Regions from separate parts of the Leuconostoc gasicomitatum LMG 18811 genome, predicted to be linked through region 3. Evidence: riboswitches for the same ligand, from Rfam matches in the RefSeq annotation. Region 3 holds a riboswitch; each other region holds the start of a gene.
What was found. A riboswitch is a leader RNA that binds a small molecule or an ion and turns the genes downstream of it on or off. The one in region 3 is predicted to bind lysine.
Positions count from the first base shown of each region.

Region 1: it holds a riboswitch for lysine, as region 3 does, so the genes downstream of both, lysA (diaminopimelate decarboxylase) here and alr (alanine racemase) in region 3, are expected to answer to the same signal.
Region 2: it holds a riboswitch for lysine, as region 3 does, so the genes downstream of both, LEGAS_RS01670 (amino acid permease) here and alr (alanine racemase) in region 3, are expected to answer to the same signal.

Region 1 covers NC_014319.1:757,838-763,933, forward strand. The annotation lists gene LEGAS_RS03695 (helix-turn-helix domain-containing protein) at 1-156, shown strand, start outside; gene LEGAS_RS03700 (nicotinate phosphoribosyltransferase) at 156-1,532, shown strand; gene LEGAS_RS03705 (hypothetical protein) at 1,542-1,877, shown strand; lysine riboswitch at 1,936-2,108, shown strand; gene lysA (diaminopimelate decarboxylase) at 2,238-3,533, shown strand; gene dapD (2,3,4,5-tetrahydropyridine-2,6-dicarboxylate N-acetyltransferase) at 3,588-4,295, shown strand; gene LEGAS_RS03720 (N-acetyldiaminopimelate deacetylase) at 4,295-5,446, shown strand; gene dapA (4-hydroxy-tetrahydrodipicolinate synthase) at 5,498-6,096, shown strand, end outside.
Region 2 covers NC_014319.1:344,200-350,295, forward strand. The annotation lists gene LEGAS_RS01660 (LCP family protein) at 1-197, opposite strand, end outside; gene LEGAS_RS01665 (hypothetical protein) at 382-1,038, shown strand; lysine riboswitch at 1,056-1,223, shown strand; gene LEGAS_RS01670 (amino acid permease) at 1,306-2,745, shown strand; gene LEGAS_RS01675 (DUF1146 family protein) at 2,930-3,151, shown strand; gene mreB (rod shape-determining protein) at 3,252-4,244, shown strand; gene LEGAS_RS01685 (DUF2969 family protein) at 4,246-4,455, shown strand; gene LEGAS_RS01690 (FtsW/RodA/SpoVE family cell cycle protein) at 4,520-5,740, shown strand; gene LEGAS_RS01695 (DUF2785 domain-containing protein) at 5,740-6,096, shown strand, end outside.
Region 3 covers NC_014319.1:228,699-234,794, reverse strand. The annotation lists gene LEGAS_RS01165 (ABC transporter ATP-binding protein) at 1-98, opposite strand, end outside; gene LEGAS_RS01160 (YdcF family protein) at 194-1,144, opposite strand; gene LEGAS_RS01155 (aspartate-semialdehyde dehydrogenase) at 1,165-2,259, opposite strand; gene alr (alanine racemase) at 2,312-3,424, opposite strand; lysine riboswitch at 3,502-3,669, opposite strand; gene LEGAS_RS01145 (P-loop NTPase family protein) at 3,706-4,170, opposite strand; gene LEGAS_RS01140 (2'-5' RNA ligase family protein) at 4,160-4,462, opposite strand; gene LEGAS_RS01135 (biotin transporter BioY) at 4,716-5,252, opposite strand; gene LEGAS_RS01130 (biotin--[acetyl-CoA-carboxylase] ligase) at 5,281-6,096, opposite strand, start outside.

The DNA of each region.
Region 1 (6,096 bases), 530 kb from region 3:
TATTTAATCTTACAAACAGAAGGTGAGTTTGAGCCCTATATTGATGAATTTGATGATGATAAGGAATATGATTGGCGGTTGTTACGTATAAATGAAGATCACTTCACAGATGTAACGCAAACAATAATTACAACGGACTTACCGGAGATAAGTTAATGACGGAAAATTTGATTCTGGCAACAGATGCCTACAAGTTAACACACCATTTACAGTATCCAACAAATATTACAAAACTCTACTCTTACGGTGAAGCACGTACTGGTGGGCGTTTTGATACAGTCAGTTGGTTTGGTATGTCTATGATTTTACATGATTATTTTCATCAGCCAATCACAGACGCTATGATTGATGAAGCCGAGCAAGTATCTAAGCTGACGTTTAATACATCAGCTTATTTTAATCGTGTAGTCTGGGAAAAAGTGCGCGATTTAGGTTATTTTCCGGTTAAAATTAAAGCATTGCCTGAAGGGCTTGAGGTGCCAACCGGTAATGCGCTATTCACAATTGAATCAACAGCTGACTGGTTTGCAACGAGTTTAAATGCGTTAGAAGTCGTGCTCATGCATGTTTGGTATCCAACGACAATTGCCACTAACTCTTTGTATATAAAAAAACGCTTGCGACCTTTGTTTGAAAAGTCAGGCACAGTAGCTGGCATAACACTAGCTGTTAATGATTTTGGCTTACGTGGGGCGACCTCGCTTGAATCAGGTAAACGTGGTGGTTCTGCGCACTTATTACATTTCCAAGGATCCGATAACATGGCTGCTTCACAATATTTTAAAGATGTTTATGGTGTTTCTGGACGTGCTTTGTCAGTGTGGGCGACTGAACATTCAGTCGCAACTGCTTATGGTGCAGGTCAAGGAGAGTTTGACTACGTTAATGCGCAATTGGATCGTGCACCTGATAGTGCTATTTTGTCGATTGTGATTGATTCATATGATGCATTGAATTTTATTAAAAAAGTTATTGGCTCCTCAGAAATTAAAGACCGCATCATTAAACGCGCCGGACGAATTGTTTTACGCCCTGACTCTGGTGAGCCAGAAACGATTGATTTACAGGTATTATCGTTATTAGGGGATATTTTTGGCACCACAATTAATGATAAAGGCTATAAGGTATTGCAGCATAATGTTGGCGTGATTCAGGGAGATGGCATGAAAGCAGACACAATTGTGTCACTTTATGAAGCAATTATGCAAGCCGGCTGGTCAGTAGATAATTTAGTTGTTGGTTCAGGTGGTGGTTTGCTACAAGAAGGGTTTACCCGAGACACTGAAAGATTTGCGATTAAAGCAGCTTATGCTGAGAATGCCGCCGGTGAGAAAATTAACATCCAAAAAAAGCCTAAAACTGATGCTGCAAAAACATCAAAAGCTGGACTGCTTAAGGTTGTTTTACGTGATAAGGACATTGTGACCGTTTCTCAAAATGATCCTGGTCAAGACTTATTACAGACAGTATATGAAAACGGTAAGATACTATCTGTTAATGGCAATGATGTCATTAATCGAACACTTTTTTGAGGTATTGACATGAACTATCAATTTAAAAAACAAGCTGAGTTAAATGATGAGGTTGAAGTGACGATGCTTGACGTTAAATCTGCTGCACAGGCCTACCGTGATCGTGAAAAACGAGATAAAAAGCCAGACAGTGCGCCTGAAAATGAGGTTGTGGGACATGGCCTTCGGGCGCTTGCAACCGAGTCTGCTATTGGTAAAGATGAACGTAAAATTCAAGTAGCTGCATTGTTTAATGCTGGCATGACGAGTTACATTGATTTGTCCTTTGAAATGAATTTGGCAGAATCAACCATTCGACAGTACGGTAAAGAACTTGGTCTAACTTTTATTGATACAGAATACTAGATTAAAGGTTTGACATTTTTTACGCAATAAGTTATGATTACTACAATATAAAAAATTAATTTCACATAGAGGTCGCGATTGACATGAGTCGCTTGGTTAACCTGTTATCACAGGTTAATCAAGTAAAAGGGGATATCGCCGAAATGAATCGTCTTCAAAAGAGATATTTGTTGGGCTAATAGCTAATAACTATTAGACTGTCGTTAGAAATAACGGTGAGCTATGGAAACAGTCAAAATTGCTAAACACAAAAGCCTTTTGTCCGTGACCTAGTCTCGAACAAAGGGCTTTTTATGTGAAATAAAGGGGAATTGTTAGTTTGTGTACAATTGTTTGCACAAATAGAACTTAGGAGAGTATATGAGCTACCCAATAAACACGGCACAACATTTGACAATTGGTGAGGTTGACGCAATTGATTTAGCAAAAACTTATGGGACACCATTATATGTATACGATGTTACTAAAATTCGTCAAACTATGCGTGATTTTAAAGCTATTTTTGAAAAAGAAGATGTTCCTTATGTCGTGAGTTACGCGTCTAAGGCATTTGCTTCCAAAGCCATTTATCAAGTGGCCCAGCAAGAAGGAATCCATGCTGATATTGTTTCTGGTGGTGAACTTTACACGGCATTAGCAGCTGGATTTGATCCTAAACATCTAAGTTTTAATGGCAACAATAAAAGTTGGGATGAACTCACCATGGCAGTTACCGAGGGTGTCGGAACAATTATTGTCGATAATTTCTTGGAATTACAACTATTGTCAGAAATTACTACTCAAAATGGTGTGAAACAAGATATATTATTGCGAATTTCACCAGGCATATCGGCGCATACACATGAATTCATTAGTACGGGTCAACAAGATTCTAAATTTGGATTTGATTTGTTAACAGGACAAGCTAAGACAGCTTATGACATTGCTAGACAGAATGAAAATTTTAATTTACGTGGCCTTCATGCACATATTGGATCACAAATTTTTGATGTGACTGGTTTTGAAAAAAATGCTGCACTATTAGCAGAGACGGCAAAAAGTTGGGGATTTCAACCAGAAGTTATCAATGTTGGTGGTGGTTTTGGTATTCGTTACACGTCAGAAGATGAACCGTTACCTGAAAGCGAGTATGCAGACGCTATTATCCGTACATTGAAGAGTAAAGCAGCCGAGTATGATTGGAAAATGCCAGAAATTTGGATTGAACCAGGTCGCTCAATTGTCGGGCCAGCAGGCCAAACGCTTTATACGATTGGTTCACGGAAGGATATTCCTGACTTACGTCACTACTTAGCAGTTGACGGGGGTATGGGGGATAATATTCGGCCAGCGCTTTATCAGGCAAATTACGACGCAATCTTAGCCAATAACCCTAACGCATCAACCCAAGAGGTTGTGCGTGTGGCAGGTAAGTATTGTGAATCAGGGGATGTGCTAGTATGGCAACAAGCGTTACCGAAAACCAAACCTGGCGATATTTTATCTGTTTTGGCAACTGGTGCTTATGGATATGCTATGGCGTCAAACTATAACCGTAATCCAAGACCAGCTGTTGTATTTGTTGAAAATGGCAAACATCAAGTAGTTATTGCACGTGAATCATATGCACATTTAATAGCTTTGGATCATGATTATATGTTAAAAAACGGTAAGTAATACGCTGTTTATAGGGCAGTAAAACTAAAACAAACAAAGGGAAACTAAGGACTCATGACAGAAATTCAAAATGACGCGCAACGATTAATTGATTTTATTGCCAATGCTAAAAAGGTGACACCGGTAAAAGTTACTTATAAGGGTGTTTTAGATGGTGAAATCCCAGCCAATGTGCAACAATTTGGTGGCGTTTCATTTGGTCAATTGATTGGTGATTGGTCTGACGTACAACCCCTAATTGCTAGTCTACCTAGTGAGAGTGTTTATATTGAAAATGAGTCACGCAACTCGGCTGTACCTCTGCTAGATAAGTTGCACATTAATGCGCGTATTGAACCCGGTGCTATTATTCGTGAACAAGTTGAAATTGGAGATAATGCTGTTATTATGCTTGGAGCAGTCATTAATATTGGTGCTGAAATTGGCGCTAGCACGATGATTGATATGGGTGCAATACTTGGTGGTCGTGCAATTGTTGGCACGAATTCACATATTGGTGCGGGCGCTGTTTTGGCAGGGGTTATCGAACCAGCCTCTGCGCAACCCGTTCGTATCGGTAATAATGTCTTGGTTGGCGCTAATGCTGTGGTCATAGAGGGCGTTCAAGTGGGGGATGGCGCGGTCGTTGCAGCAGGTGCCATTGTAACAAAAGATGTGCCGGCCAATACTGTTGTGGCTGGTGTGCCAGCCAAAGTGATTAAAAAAATTGATTCAAAAACACAGCAAAAGACTGCCTTGATTGACGCTTTACGAGGATTATAATGACTGAAATAACTTTTGAAAATTTACAACAATATCGTCGGGATTTGCATTTAATTCCTGAGCTGGCGTTGGTTGAATTCCAAACGCATGCTTATTTAATGGACAAAATAACAAATTGGCAAAATGATACGATGACTATTCGTACAGTAGCAGAATTACCAACCGCCATTTTGGTACGTTTTGAAGGTAGTGACCCAAAACGAACAATTGGTTATCGTTCAGATATTGATGCCTTACCAATCGCAGAACAAACAGATCTGCCATTTCAGTCAATTCATGCCGGAGTCATGCATGCTTGTGGCCACGATGTGCATATGAGTTTGGCTTTGGGAATGGTGCAATACTTTAGTCAACACCAGCCCAAGGATAATTTTATTGTTTTCTTTCAACCGGCTGAAGAGGCAAAGAGTGGTGGCAAACTGGCTTATGATTTAGGACTTTTTGAAGACGAATGGCGTCCAGATGAGTTTTATGGCATTCATGATCAACCAGATCTACCAGCAGGAACATTGAGCACACTAGTTGGCACTTTATTTGCTGGCACTGCTGAATTGGTAATTGACATTCATGGTCAAGGTGGGCACGCGGCTTATCCACATTTGGTTAAGGATCCTATTGTTGCGGCTGCGGAATTAATTATGCAGCTACAGACTGTTGTTTCTCGTTCAGTTGATCCGATTAAAGGTGGTGTGGTTAGCATTGGGGTTATTAATGGTGGAAAAGCTAACAACGTGATTCCAGATAATATCCACTTAGAAGGCACCGTCCGTAGTATGACGCGCACTGACTTGGATATTATGCTAACCCGTATTCGTCAAATTGCAGCAGGTGTTGCGTTATCTAATGATATAACAATTGATGTTGTGCTAGAAAGCGGTAGTTACTTACCAGTTGAAAATAATCCAGAGTTAGCAAATCAATTAATTGATTTCATGCAACTACGTGACGATATTGCTTTTGAATTGGCACAGCCAGCGATGACTGGGGAAGATTTTGGTTACTTGTTACAACAAATTCCAGGAGTCATGTTATGGTTAGGTGTCAATGATAATCATGCGTTACACAGTCCTAAGCTAAATATAGATGAAGCTGCCTTATTACCTGGTTTTACAGCGTTAAGAGATTTTATTGAATGGCGAATGAACCAGTAGACCAGCTATTAGTGCAATTAAGCAAATAAATATAATTAAGAGGAAAAAGCGATGTATGAGAACATTAATTTAATTACGGCTATTATTACGCCTTTTGATGAAGCAAATGAAATTGACTATTCAGCTTTAAAAAAGGTGATTGATTATTTATTATCTCATGGCACGCAAGGTCTGGTTATTGCTGGAACAACTGGTGAATCACCGACATTGACACACACAGAAAAGTTAGCATTGACGCAATACATTGCGGATTATGTTGGCGATAAGGTGCTATTGATAGCTAATGCTGGAACAAACAATACAGCAGAGTCTGTCAAAAATGCGCGTGAATTGAGTGCTATTACTCATATTGATGGTATTCTAGCTGTGACACCGTATTATAATAAACCAAGTCAGAGTGGTATGATAGCACATTTTACAGCAATAGCAGATGCATCTAATAAACCAGTGATGCTATATAATATTCCGGGTCGTTCTGCAGTAGGACTTACTGTTGACAGTGTTGTAAAGTTAGCACAACACAAGAATATTAATGCAATTAAAGAAACAACTTCAGCGGAATTTATAGGTGCTGAAATTGAACACACACAAGCAGAAAACTTTGCTGTTTATACAGGTGAGGATGCACAAACACTAGCTGCTTATGCCCA
Region 2 (6,096 bases), 120 kb from region 3:
TTAGAGACATTACGAGATTTAGTTAAACCAGCGCCAGCATAAGATTTGTCAACAACACCTTTTGTGCTACTGATTGTTCGCCATATAAAGAAGCTAACAACGATTAATAGTATTGCCATTAAAAAAAGAATACTATTACGCAATTTGTGACTGGGACTTTGATGACGATTTAAACGTGAGTTTGGTTTAGGTTCCATGATGGAAGCTCTCCTGATAGTTAGTATTGCGCAATTAGTGCATGATAATTAAAAATCACATATTTTCATGATACTAGGCAGAGATAAAGACAATATTAAATTATAACAAAAATTAACAATTTAAAAGACAACATTGTATATAATGGTACAATTATCGTGGTAAATAAACAAGAGAGTTAATAGAATGTTAATACAGCCTGATAAACTAAGAAAATTACTAATACTTGTCTTTAGTGCATTGTTTCTATTTTTGGCAATTCAAATCAGATTTGATATGTTATTTATGCATGTTATTGATAATGGGGCATCTTTGGTCATCCAAAATTTAATCCCACATGGCGTACAAAATTGGATAAATTTTGGTGGCTTATTTGCTCACTATTGGATTTTGGTGCCCGCTATGGTGCTTGTATCTAGTTTACTTTATTTTATGAATTATAAAATTGCTATGTGGTGGTTTATTATCACACAAGTGCTGTCAATGCTGCTAGCGTTGACAATATCATTTATTCTGCAAATCCACTGGTTATCAGGTCCCAAGCTTGGGCCAGCCATACCTAATATACTATTATTATGGTGGTTACAATTATTAGCAACTATAGCCGTGATTATTATGCCAAATCTTGTTAAGAATCGCCGGATGCGTCAGGGATTGACAATGGTTACTATTTTTCTTTGGTGGCTAATGTTAATGGCCTGTATACAACGTAACGACATGCCATTTTCAAGCGGTTTAGGATCATTATTTTTTGGTTATTTCTGGTGGCAATTGAGTGAATATCAATATCGAAAACGTGCCAAACATTGGCGACATGTATTAGAAATTGACACTTTAATTTAAAAATGATATGATATTCAAGTTATCAAAGAGGTTGCAACCAACATGAGTCACGTGAATGAGTCCGCCAAGGATGTTGAATTGACGTAAAAGGGACGGTTGCCGAAGTGTTATTCTTGGCAGAATAATACTGGGCTAACAATTAATAGTTGTTAGACTGTCACGCAACGTGATGTGCTTTGAAAAGTTGATTAAACAATGACTTTTTGAACCTCTTTCTATGTATTTAGAAAGGGGCTTTTTATTTGCCCCGACTAGGGAGATTTTTTTATGAGCGAGCAACAAGATGGTATGAAACGTAATTTGAAAACACGCCATGTATCTATGATAGCTTTAGGAGGGTCAATTGGGACGGGACTTTTTGTTGCTTCTGGTGCTACAGTGGCTCAGGCAGGGCCTTTTGGTGCAATTGTGGCCTATCTGGCTATCGGTGTCATGGTTTACTTTTTAATGACAAGTTTGGGTGAAATGGCAACTTACGCGCCGACTTCAGGTTCCTTTTCTGATTATGCTGGCAAATATGTTGATCCGGCATTGGGTTTTGCTATGGGGTGGAATTACTGGTTTAACTGGGCAATTACATTAGCTGTCGATATTGTAGCGGTTGGCTTGGTATCGAAATTTTGGTTTCCTGATGTACCAGGTTGGATTTTTTCAGCCGTTGCCTTAGTATTCATTTTTTTAATTAATCTATTTTCAGTCGGCGCGTTTGGTGAAGCAGAATTTTGGCTATCAATGATTAAAGTAATCACAATTATTGCCTTTCTTATTGTTGGATTGGCCACGATTTTTGGTGTTATACATTCTGATGTGAATGTTATGAAAAACTTATCTGTTGGTAACCATGGCTTTGTTGGCGGACCACAAGCTATTTTGTCAGTTTTTGTTGTTGCTGGTTTTTCATTTCAAGGAACAGAATTAATTGGTATTACTGCCGGTGAGGCAGAAAATCCTGATAAATCAGTGCCAAAAGCAATTAATCAAGTATTTTGGCGTATTCTATTGTTCTATATTTTAGCAATTTTTGTTATCTCAGCCTTGGTATATTACCGTGATCCACGCTTGCTAAGTTCTTCTACAGAAAATATTGCTGTATCACCATTTACAATTGTTTTTAAAAATGCAGGAATTGCGTTTGCTGCAAGTTTAATGAACGCAGTTATTTTAACATCAATTGTGTCGTCAGCAAATTCTGGTTCTTACGCGTCAACCCGTATGCTGTATGCTATGGCACGTAAAGGCGAAGCGCCTAAAATATTTGCTAAGCTATCAAAGCGTGGGGTGCCGGTTGCAGCGTTAATTCTAACAACTATTATTGGCTTGTTAGCTTTTATTTCTAACACTAAAGGTGGATCGGTAGCCTATACGTGGTTAGTGAATGCTTCAGGTTTGACAGGTTTTATCGCTTGGGTTGGAATTGCAATTTCGCATTATCGTTTCCGACGAGCATATATTGCTCAAGGTAAACAATTAAGTGATCTAAAATATAAAGCTAAATGGTTTCCTTTTGGCCCAATATTTGCTTTGATTATTTCGATGGGTGTTATTATTGGTCAAGATCCTGCAAGCTTCACGAATTTAAATTGGGAAAAAATAGCTGTGACGTATTTATCAGTTCCACTATTTATTATTTTGTTTGTGACCTATAAAATTCGTTATAAGACAAAAAAAATTAAATTGGAAGATGTTGATTTGACAAAACATCGATAAAGAAGGCGTATGAGTTAAAAAAGCTTATAGGCTTTTTTATTAGCAATTGCGTAAAATTTTACTGGATAAGTTACAAAAAGCACGAACTTATTGATATAATAAAACCACGACATTATCTAAATACAGGCGTTTTAAAAGTTAAGCTGAAAGAATTTGATAATAATCAAGAAAGACCGATAATACTATGAGTCCAATATTTATGTTGAGTATTAACATACTTGCTGTCTATTTTGTTTTTTGGTTAATAAGACCAATAAATTTTGCAAAATTTATGCCATATACGCCCACGCAAGCGATGTTTTTGAAGATTGTTATGGCAATTGTGGTTGGTTATTTGTTAGCAAGTTTTTTTATCTCCCTGACTAACTGGATACTAGCAATGCCAAGCGCAGTGTTTGGAAAGTAGTCCAAAAGCACCTCATAATTATGGTATAATTGATTAGATTATATAGACAAGTCGGTACGTATGTACTCATTTATTAAAATACTAAATTTGGAGATTAAACATGGCAAAAGATATTGGCATTGATTTGGGAACAGCCAACGTTCTCATTTATGTAGAAGGCAAGGGCATTGTATTAAATGAGCCATCAGTGGTGGCAGTTGATGACAAGACCGATCGCGTGTTGGCAGTTGGTTCAGAAGCTTATCGTATGGTAGGCCGGACACCAGGAAATATTCGTGCCGTGCGGCCGCTAAAAGATGGTGTTATTTCGGACTTTGATGTGACGGAAGCGATGCTAACGTATTTTGTGGACAAACTTAACGTGAAGGGATTCATGTCGAAGCCAAATATTATGATTTGTGCACCAACTAATATTACTGAAATTGAGCGTAAAGCTATTATTCAAGCTGCTGAAAAAGCTGGTGGCGCCAAAGTATATTTAGAATATGAACCAAAAGTTGCAGCAGTTGGTGCAGGATTAGATATTTTTAAGCCAATTGGATCCATGGTTATTGATATGGGTGGTGGTACGTCGGATATTGCTGTACTGTCATTGGGGGATATCGTTGTTTCTGAGTCAATTCGTGTGGCTGGTGATAAAATGAACTTTGATATCGTTGCTTACTTAAAAAAACACCATAACTTAATTGTTGGTGAACGGACAGCAGAAACAATTAAAATTCAAATTGGTTCTGCATTGCCTGTTGATGAACCTTTGACTATGGAAGTTCGTGGTCGTGATAATTTCGAAGGTATGCCAAAGACGATTACAATTCACTCTAACGAGGTAGAAGAAGCGTTACATGACACACTACAACAGATTGTTCGCGCAGCACATTCAGTTTTGTCAAAACTCCCCCCAGAATTGGCAGCAGATATTATTGATCGTGGGATTATGCTAACAGGTGGTGGGGCACTTCTTCATGGCATGGATCAATTACTGGCTGATGCATTAGAAGTGCCAGTCGTTGTTTCTGATTCACCACTTGACAATGTTGCCAAGGGAGCAGGCGCTTTGCTTGAACACATGAAATCAAATCGTAAAGGGTTATAAAATGCGGAAAAAGAATCAAAATTTTAGTGTAGACCTTGTAGTTGTGACAGACCAAACGCAAGTGATGATTGATAATAAACAAGTTGGTTATATCGAAAAAGCAGACCGCGGTTTTGTGGGGTATTTTGGACAACAAGCAGTTATTAATCAAGCTAAGACACAGGATGACGCTTTACAGGCTATTCTAGCTAGTTTTAATTTATATCAATAATATAATGACAGAAGCCCTTATCATATTTATGATGAGGGCTTGTACATAGACGAGGAACACCAACATGCAGCGTACACCATCACGACAAATGAGTAGCCGTACATCCGGTTCAGAACTAGACTGGGGTATTATTTTAGCGCTATTATTATTTATGATTATTGGATTGAGTTCTATTTTTCAAGCAGCACTCCATTCTCAGTATGGAACGATGCAAATGGCTTTAAGAACGACCATTGTGCAAGGTGTTTTTTGGATAATTGGCACATTGATTATTATATTCCTATTACGTTTTGATGCCTCTCAACTTTGGCGTTTGGCACCGATAGCTTATGGGTTAGGTATCTTTTTATTAGTTGCTGTTTTAGTTCTGTATGACAGGCAGATGGCAAATTTAACAGGAGCTAAATCCTGGTTTGTTCTAGGGCCTATTTCATTTCAACCATCTGAAGTTGTTAAACCAGCATTTATTTTAATGTTGAGTCGAGTTGTTGCACAGCATAATAGATTATACGAACATCATACAACGCGATCGGACGGACTTTTGTTAGGAAAAATGGCACTTTGGTTTTTGCCAATTGCTGTGCTAATTGCCTTGCAAAACGATTTGGGAACATTGTTAGTATTTATTGCTATATTTGGAGGTGTTGCTTTGGTCTCTGGCATTACGTGGCGAATTTTAGCACCTGTGATTGGTATCGTAGCAACGATAGGTGTGACATTACTAGCACTTGTGACCTCAGCTACTGGCAAAATAATTCTGGATGCATTGGGATTTAAATTATATCAATTTGATCGTATTCAAACTTGGTTGCATCCGGATCAAGATACATCAGCTTCAGGATACCAAACATTTCAGAGTTTAAAGGCAATTGGATCTGGACAACTAACTGGTAATGGGTTTGGCAATTTAAAAGTCTATGTGCCAGTTCGAGAATCTGATATGATTTTTTCAGTTATTGGCGAAAGTTTTGGCTTTATTGGTGGGGCAATATTAATTGCCTTGTATTTTGGCCTGATTTATAGACTGATACGAGCAACATTTAAAGCACAAAACGCTTTTTATGCTTATATTGCAACGGGTGTTGTCATGATGGTTTTGTTTCATGTTTTTGAAAATATTGGTATGAGTATTGGGTTGCTACCATTAACTGGTATCCCATTACCATTTATATCTCAAGGTGGTTCCTCGTTACTTGGTAACTTAATTGGCGTGGGTTTAATTCTAACAATTGGTTATCAGCAACAAAATGACACTTTTAAAGAAGCAACAGGATTTTCAATTTAATGGATGAACTAAAAGAAATCAAAAAAAAATTTAGTGTTTTACGTCAAAAAACGCGCAAGGGTGATATATTTCAATCATTAGGTCCACTAATGTCAGACAATTTGATGACGTTGCCATCTCAAGGCACTACGCCAGTTGTGTTACCTAAAAATGGCGAACATGCTTTGGAGCGATTTCAAACATACGATCATCAGTTAGATATACGCACTGAGGGGATGTTAGATAATATAAAAGTAACGACAATTTCTGATGAAGATATACAGTTAGCGATCACACAACTAGCCAACCCGTTACCAAAATATCGTGATACAGGTGCTTTTTTGTTTCTAAGTGATATAATACAAAATGAGTTGATT
Region 3 (6,096 bases):
ATTTGAGAAATTTCCGTCAAAAACAAAAAAAACAGTCCTACAATGTAAAGTCGCTTATTTTGACGGAAAAACCACATTAATTTTCCAAAAATATTCATACACATCTCCAATTTTATATTTAAAATTTATAACAAAATAATGCGCATCAAAACTCAAATATCTCTCAAAGCAAGATAAAAAATGTAACATACAATTAGTATGTCATTATTTGATTAATCACAAATGCAATGATACCCCAAACTAACGCCCACAATATTTGACGTCTTATATTCATACTCATTACACCAGCAAATTCTCTAAAAAAAGCCGGTATACGATAAAATAAGGGCACAAATCCCCCACGTCCTTGCGCATCAATATTTTGTTTTTTAGCTAGCAAAACACCCCTAAAAACATGATAACCACTTGTATAAAATGTAAATGGTTGCTGAGAAAGCAATTGTGACGTATATTTTAAATTTTGATAGGTATTTCGTGAACGTTTTTCTAGTTGTGTTTTTTCAAATGGTACATCATAACGTGATACAGACCAGTCGCGCATCGCTTCAGCTTCACTAATTAACTGATCTTCTCCCTGTCCACCAGAAAAAACAATCATCGGATATTCCGACATTTTATTGGCGTCTGTTACTGCTGCTTGAATACGTTTATCGACTATGTTCCCGACTCTATATCCTTCTGCCAAGCCGCCACCAAGCACTACCAATGGCCCGCGAGTTGGTGCTTTGCTTTGATAACCGTAGATTACGCTGCTCACTATAAATCGACAAAATTGCCATACAAAATATAACATCAACCATGGTGCGCTCAACCACCATAATGACCACTGACTAAACAATAATAGACACATCAGATAAACACCAACTAACAGCGGTAATCCCCACTGATGTGACTTTTTCCAACTATGCCGTACCATACTTAATAACAACAAAATACCAAAAAAAACAGCCATACTATAACCAATATGAACAGTCAATTTTAAAACTTTTGGTGTGACATTTAAAAAATGGTACATAAAAATAACGACACCAATGACAATGAAAACACCAAGCGTACCAATTCTCATCGTCGCAGGATTTTGTTGCACTTGGTAGTACAGCAAAATTCCTAATACAATTATCGTTAAAAATAAAAAGATTTCCATAAGCTTATTGTAACATGCTGTTAGGCTTCAAATTTACCTGCAGCACCTACTGGCACACGAACTAGATCCAACTCGACGAGCCGTTCAGCGATTTGAACTGTATTCCAAGCAGCACCTTTTAATAAATTATCAGATACCACCCACATATGAAAAGAATCATCGTTTTCTAAATCTGGACGGACACGACCAACAAAAGTTTCTCGTTTTCCCTCAGCATTAATTGGTTGTGGATACAGCTGTTTTTTAGGATTATCTTCTAAAATAACGCCGGGTGCTTGACTTAATGCTTGTTGAATGCCAGCAGACGTAGCACCAGTGTTTGACTCTGTTTCAAAATAAACTGTTTCACCATGTCCTACTGGAACAGGTACTCGAACTGCTGTACCTGTTACTTTAACTGACTTAGAATTTTTGTCTCCGAACATAATTTTCTTTGTTTCATGAATCATTTTCCATTCTTCATGTGTATAGCCATCATCTTCAAACACATCAATTTGTGGTAACAAATTATAAGCTAATGGGTAATGTTTATCGGATCCCTTGACAGGCAAAATATTAGCAACCATTTTCTCACCAGCATTATGAGCTTCTGTCTGGGCTACTAGCTCATCCCATGCTGTTTGACCGGCCCCAGATGCTGCCTGATAGGTCGACACAATGACGCGACGTAACCCAAAAGCGCGACGTATCGGCTCCAAAGCTACGACCATTTGAGTCGTTGAACAATTCGGGTTAGCAATAATACCATTATGACCTTGTAAATCTGCTTCGTTAACTTCAGGCACGACAAGCGGGACATTATCGTTCATACGCCAATAACTTGAATTATCCACCACAACAGCACCACGTTTAACTGCTTCCGGTGCAAAACGCTGCGATACAGAACCACCTCCAGAGGCCAATACCAAATCAACGCCACTAAAACTGTCTGCTGTCGCTTCTTCGACAGTTAATTCTTGTCCTTTGAAAGTGAGTTTTTTACCAGCTGAACGTGATGAAGCAAGTAATTTCAAACTATTAACTGGTATCGTTGATTCTTCTAGTTGGGACATTAATCTTGTACCAACTGCTCCGGTTGCGCCAAGTATTGCAATGTTATATGTACGTTCTGTCATGTTTATTTTCTCTCCTCAATTTTTCAATATTCCCTTGAGTTAGCTAATTATATTAATCAACAAGGATACGATGTACCCGATCTTGCATTCCCGTCATAATCTCCCATGGTGCTAAATTAGCGTGTTGTGCAACATCCTCGAGCGTATTCTCAAGATCGCCATCCTTACCTATGAGTGTCACTTTTGTCCCAACAGGATACTCATGTGGCAACTTAATCATCAATTGATCCATTGCAACTTGACCAACTATTGGTGCATATTGTCCGTCAACAATGACGCTAAAGCCAGACATCTTACGTAGCCAACCATCACCGTATCCAATGGGTACTGTTCCTATCCACTCATCACTGCTCGTTGTATATTTATGTGAATAACTAATGCCTTCTCCAGCTGGTAATTGTTTGACAAAATTCATCTCACTACGTAATGACATGACAGGTTGCAAATTTTTGCCATCTGCCAACTCACCACGAGAAGGTTCAACGCCATATAACACAGTCCCAACACGGATCACCTCATGGGGCACTTCATCGGCGTGATACATTGCTGCACCTGAATTAGCCACATGATAGTATTTAGGTTCTGGTAAACCATCTGTTATATCGTGCCACCGTTTAAGTTGCATATAAAAGTAGTCCGTCTGCACTGAATCTGATTCAGCAAAGTGTGTTGCTAAGCCAACATAATCAAAAATATCCTTGTGTGCCTGCAAGTAAGTAATAGCTTGCGCCAAAGACTCTCGAGTACGAAATCCGATTCGCCCCATGCCTGTGTCAACACCTAACGAGACTTGTAGGCGTTGTTCACCAGTAAGAGATTGCGCCGCTTCTTTTAACCATGATAATGATACAACGGTTGCCATAATGTGTTGTACTGCCATCAGTTCAGCATATTTTGCTTGTGAAATACCCAATACTAAAATTGGTTCAGTAATACGTTCATGTCGCAGTGCTAACGCCTCATCAATGACGGCCACAGCCAAGCCATAAACGCCACCTGCAACAGCTGCCTTAGATGTTGGCACCAAACCCAAACCATATGCGTTTGATTTAACAGCCAAAAATATTTTGTCGGCGCCAGATGTTTGTTTGACAACAGCGACATTATGCTTTAAAGCTTTTTTAGAAATTTCTATTTGCGTTGGTCGCGTAATTGCTTCTACCATGTTTGTACTCTTTTCATCTAAAATAAAAATCCGCCTCTGCCAAGTGTGGCAGTTACGGATCGCAATAAAACAATCGTTTCTGTCATAGCACCCCGCAATTGCGACAGTCCATTAGCTATTAACTAATGCCCCAGCTTACTGACATGACAGTATCAGTGCTTCGGCCACAACCCCTTTAACTCGTTTCACAGTATCTATCAATACTCCGCGAGTGACTCATGGTTACAGCAACCTCTATGATTTTCTCATTGTTTTTATTTTATTCTAATTTTTCTATTTTGTCAAACTTTGTTTTTTCGTATAATTATTACTTTTTTATGATAAGGTTTTAATAGCCGATATACGTCATCACGATTATTTGTACGCCATTTATTTTGCCATTTTAAAAATAACCATAAGTTTCGGTACTGTTTTGACCCACCGTGTAAGCGATTGTTGAACCACCTTTTCAAGATATAATATACATTTTTGTAATAAGGCAGGTCCAAAACATAAATCACATCAGCCAACGCAAAACAATCTTGTCCTTCACGGAACTGTGCTCCCTCAATTATCCAGTCATTTTGCTGGATAATCACTTGTAATAAGGCTTGTCTTTCGGATGGCGTGCGATGTCTGTCTCCTGTTGCTTGTCGTACCCAGTTTAAATCATCTAATGATGTCACTGGATAAGGCTTAATCCTGGCTATTTTATGTGCAAAAGTTGTTTTCCCACTGCCCACTGGCCCAATAATTCTAATTTTCATCTCTTTCACCTAAACAAATAGTGGTAAAGACAGCTGAATCACTGTTTTCTAATATGTGTTCGATGGCTACTTCTGTGATTGTCGCTGTTAGTCGCAATTTAAATTGTTGCTGTTTTTTAATGATATCAGCAACGACTTGAATGATTGTTTCATCTGTCAACTCATTATCAAATGGAAAAACAAGTGATATATGTGGCGCAATATGTTCGTATAAATCATCATAACGTTGACGTATCCGATTAATAGTAAACATGTCATTCAACTGTGGGAAAATCAAAACAGAACGTAACATACTTCAACCTCATTTTTTTATTAGTATACCAAAAAATCACGTCCAATGTTGATTCCCTATCAACATGCTCATCCCCATACCACCAGCAACACATAGTATCGCATTGATCGGACCTAATAAATGATCAGATGCCAAACAACCCACAGTTCCGTGAGCCAGGGTCACTGACCAGCCGATGACTTTAGATATCTTTAGTATAACTTTCTCAAAATGAGAACAACAACGTTGCTCCGTCGATATCAAATGATCATTTTTAAAACGCTAGTGCTGTCCGTGCCTGTACTTGTCTAATTGCCAAAGCAACAATCACAACAACAGTAATTTTCAAAGTGCTCGATAGAATAAACGGTGTGATCCCAGCAGCAATACCTGCTTCAACTGGTAATTGCATACTAATGATTAGCCAAATTGTCCCAATCGTTAAGTTAACCACTGAAGCTAAAATATTTGTCACAATCAATCCCCAAACATTGTTCCATCTTTTAAAAGATAGACCAATAATTGGTGCGAACAGCAGAAATGACCATAAATAACCAGCGGTTGGTCCGGCTAATAGCACAAAACCACCTTTGAAACCAGCAAATACTGGTAAGCCAAAAGCACCCAGTAATAGATACAATCCAATAGCTGTTAAACTCACACGCGTTGATGACACCGAAGCTACTAAGGCAATAATGAGTGTTTGTAAGGTCATTGGAATTGGTCCAATATTAACTGCTAATGGTCCAACAGCAATTAATAATGCTGTTAGTACTGCTGTGATGACAATACGTTGTGTATTTGAATTCATTTTTTCTCCAATTTTTACCCGTTGACAATTAACCGTGATAACTATTATTTGGCAATTGTACTTTCAATACTTCCCCAGAATTAATCGTTCTGATAACATCACCCGTATCTACAAGCAATTGCCCTTGTTCATCAATCGCTTTTGCTATACCAGTTACGAGTTCTTTCCCATATTTCACTGTGACGGTCTGATTTATGACAATGTTTCGTTGACGATAAGCCTTTAAAAATGAGCCATCGGTGTATTCAGCATACAATTTAACAAATTCATCAAACAACGTAGCAACAATCACATTACGTGATACAGTGAGGTGTTCAACCATACCACCCACTTTATTTGTTAACGTGGCATCCAAATTTTGAGGCTGTTGTAAGTTCAAACCAATACCTACAACAATTGCTGACACTTGTTGACTTTCAAAATCCATCACCGCTTCAGTTAAAATGCCACCGACTTTGCGGTTTTTGAATAATAAGTCATTAACCCATTTAAAGTCTAATTCAATACCAATCGTTTTCTTTATAGCCCGCGAAACCGCCACGGCTGTGCCAGTTGTTAGTAATCCAGGTACTACCGATGTTCCAACAGGTAGCGGTAAAGCAAATGAGATATACAAACCCGTATCAGCTGGTGATACAAAAGTACGGCCTAAACGGCCACGGCCACCAATTTGTTGATTAGCAATAATCATTGTCGGTTTTGTTATATCACCGCGTGTTAATGCTTCTTTTGCATAAGTATTTGTCGAATCAATGACATCAAACAGTTTTATCTGCCAGTCACTGTGCGCCAATTGTCTAATCATAGGTACACTCAAAACTTTTCCACTTTGATAGCGATACCC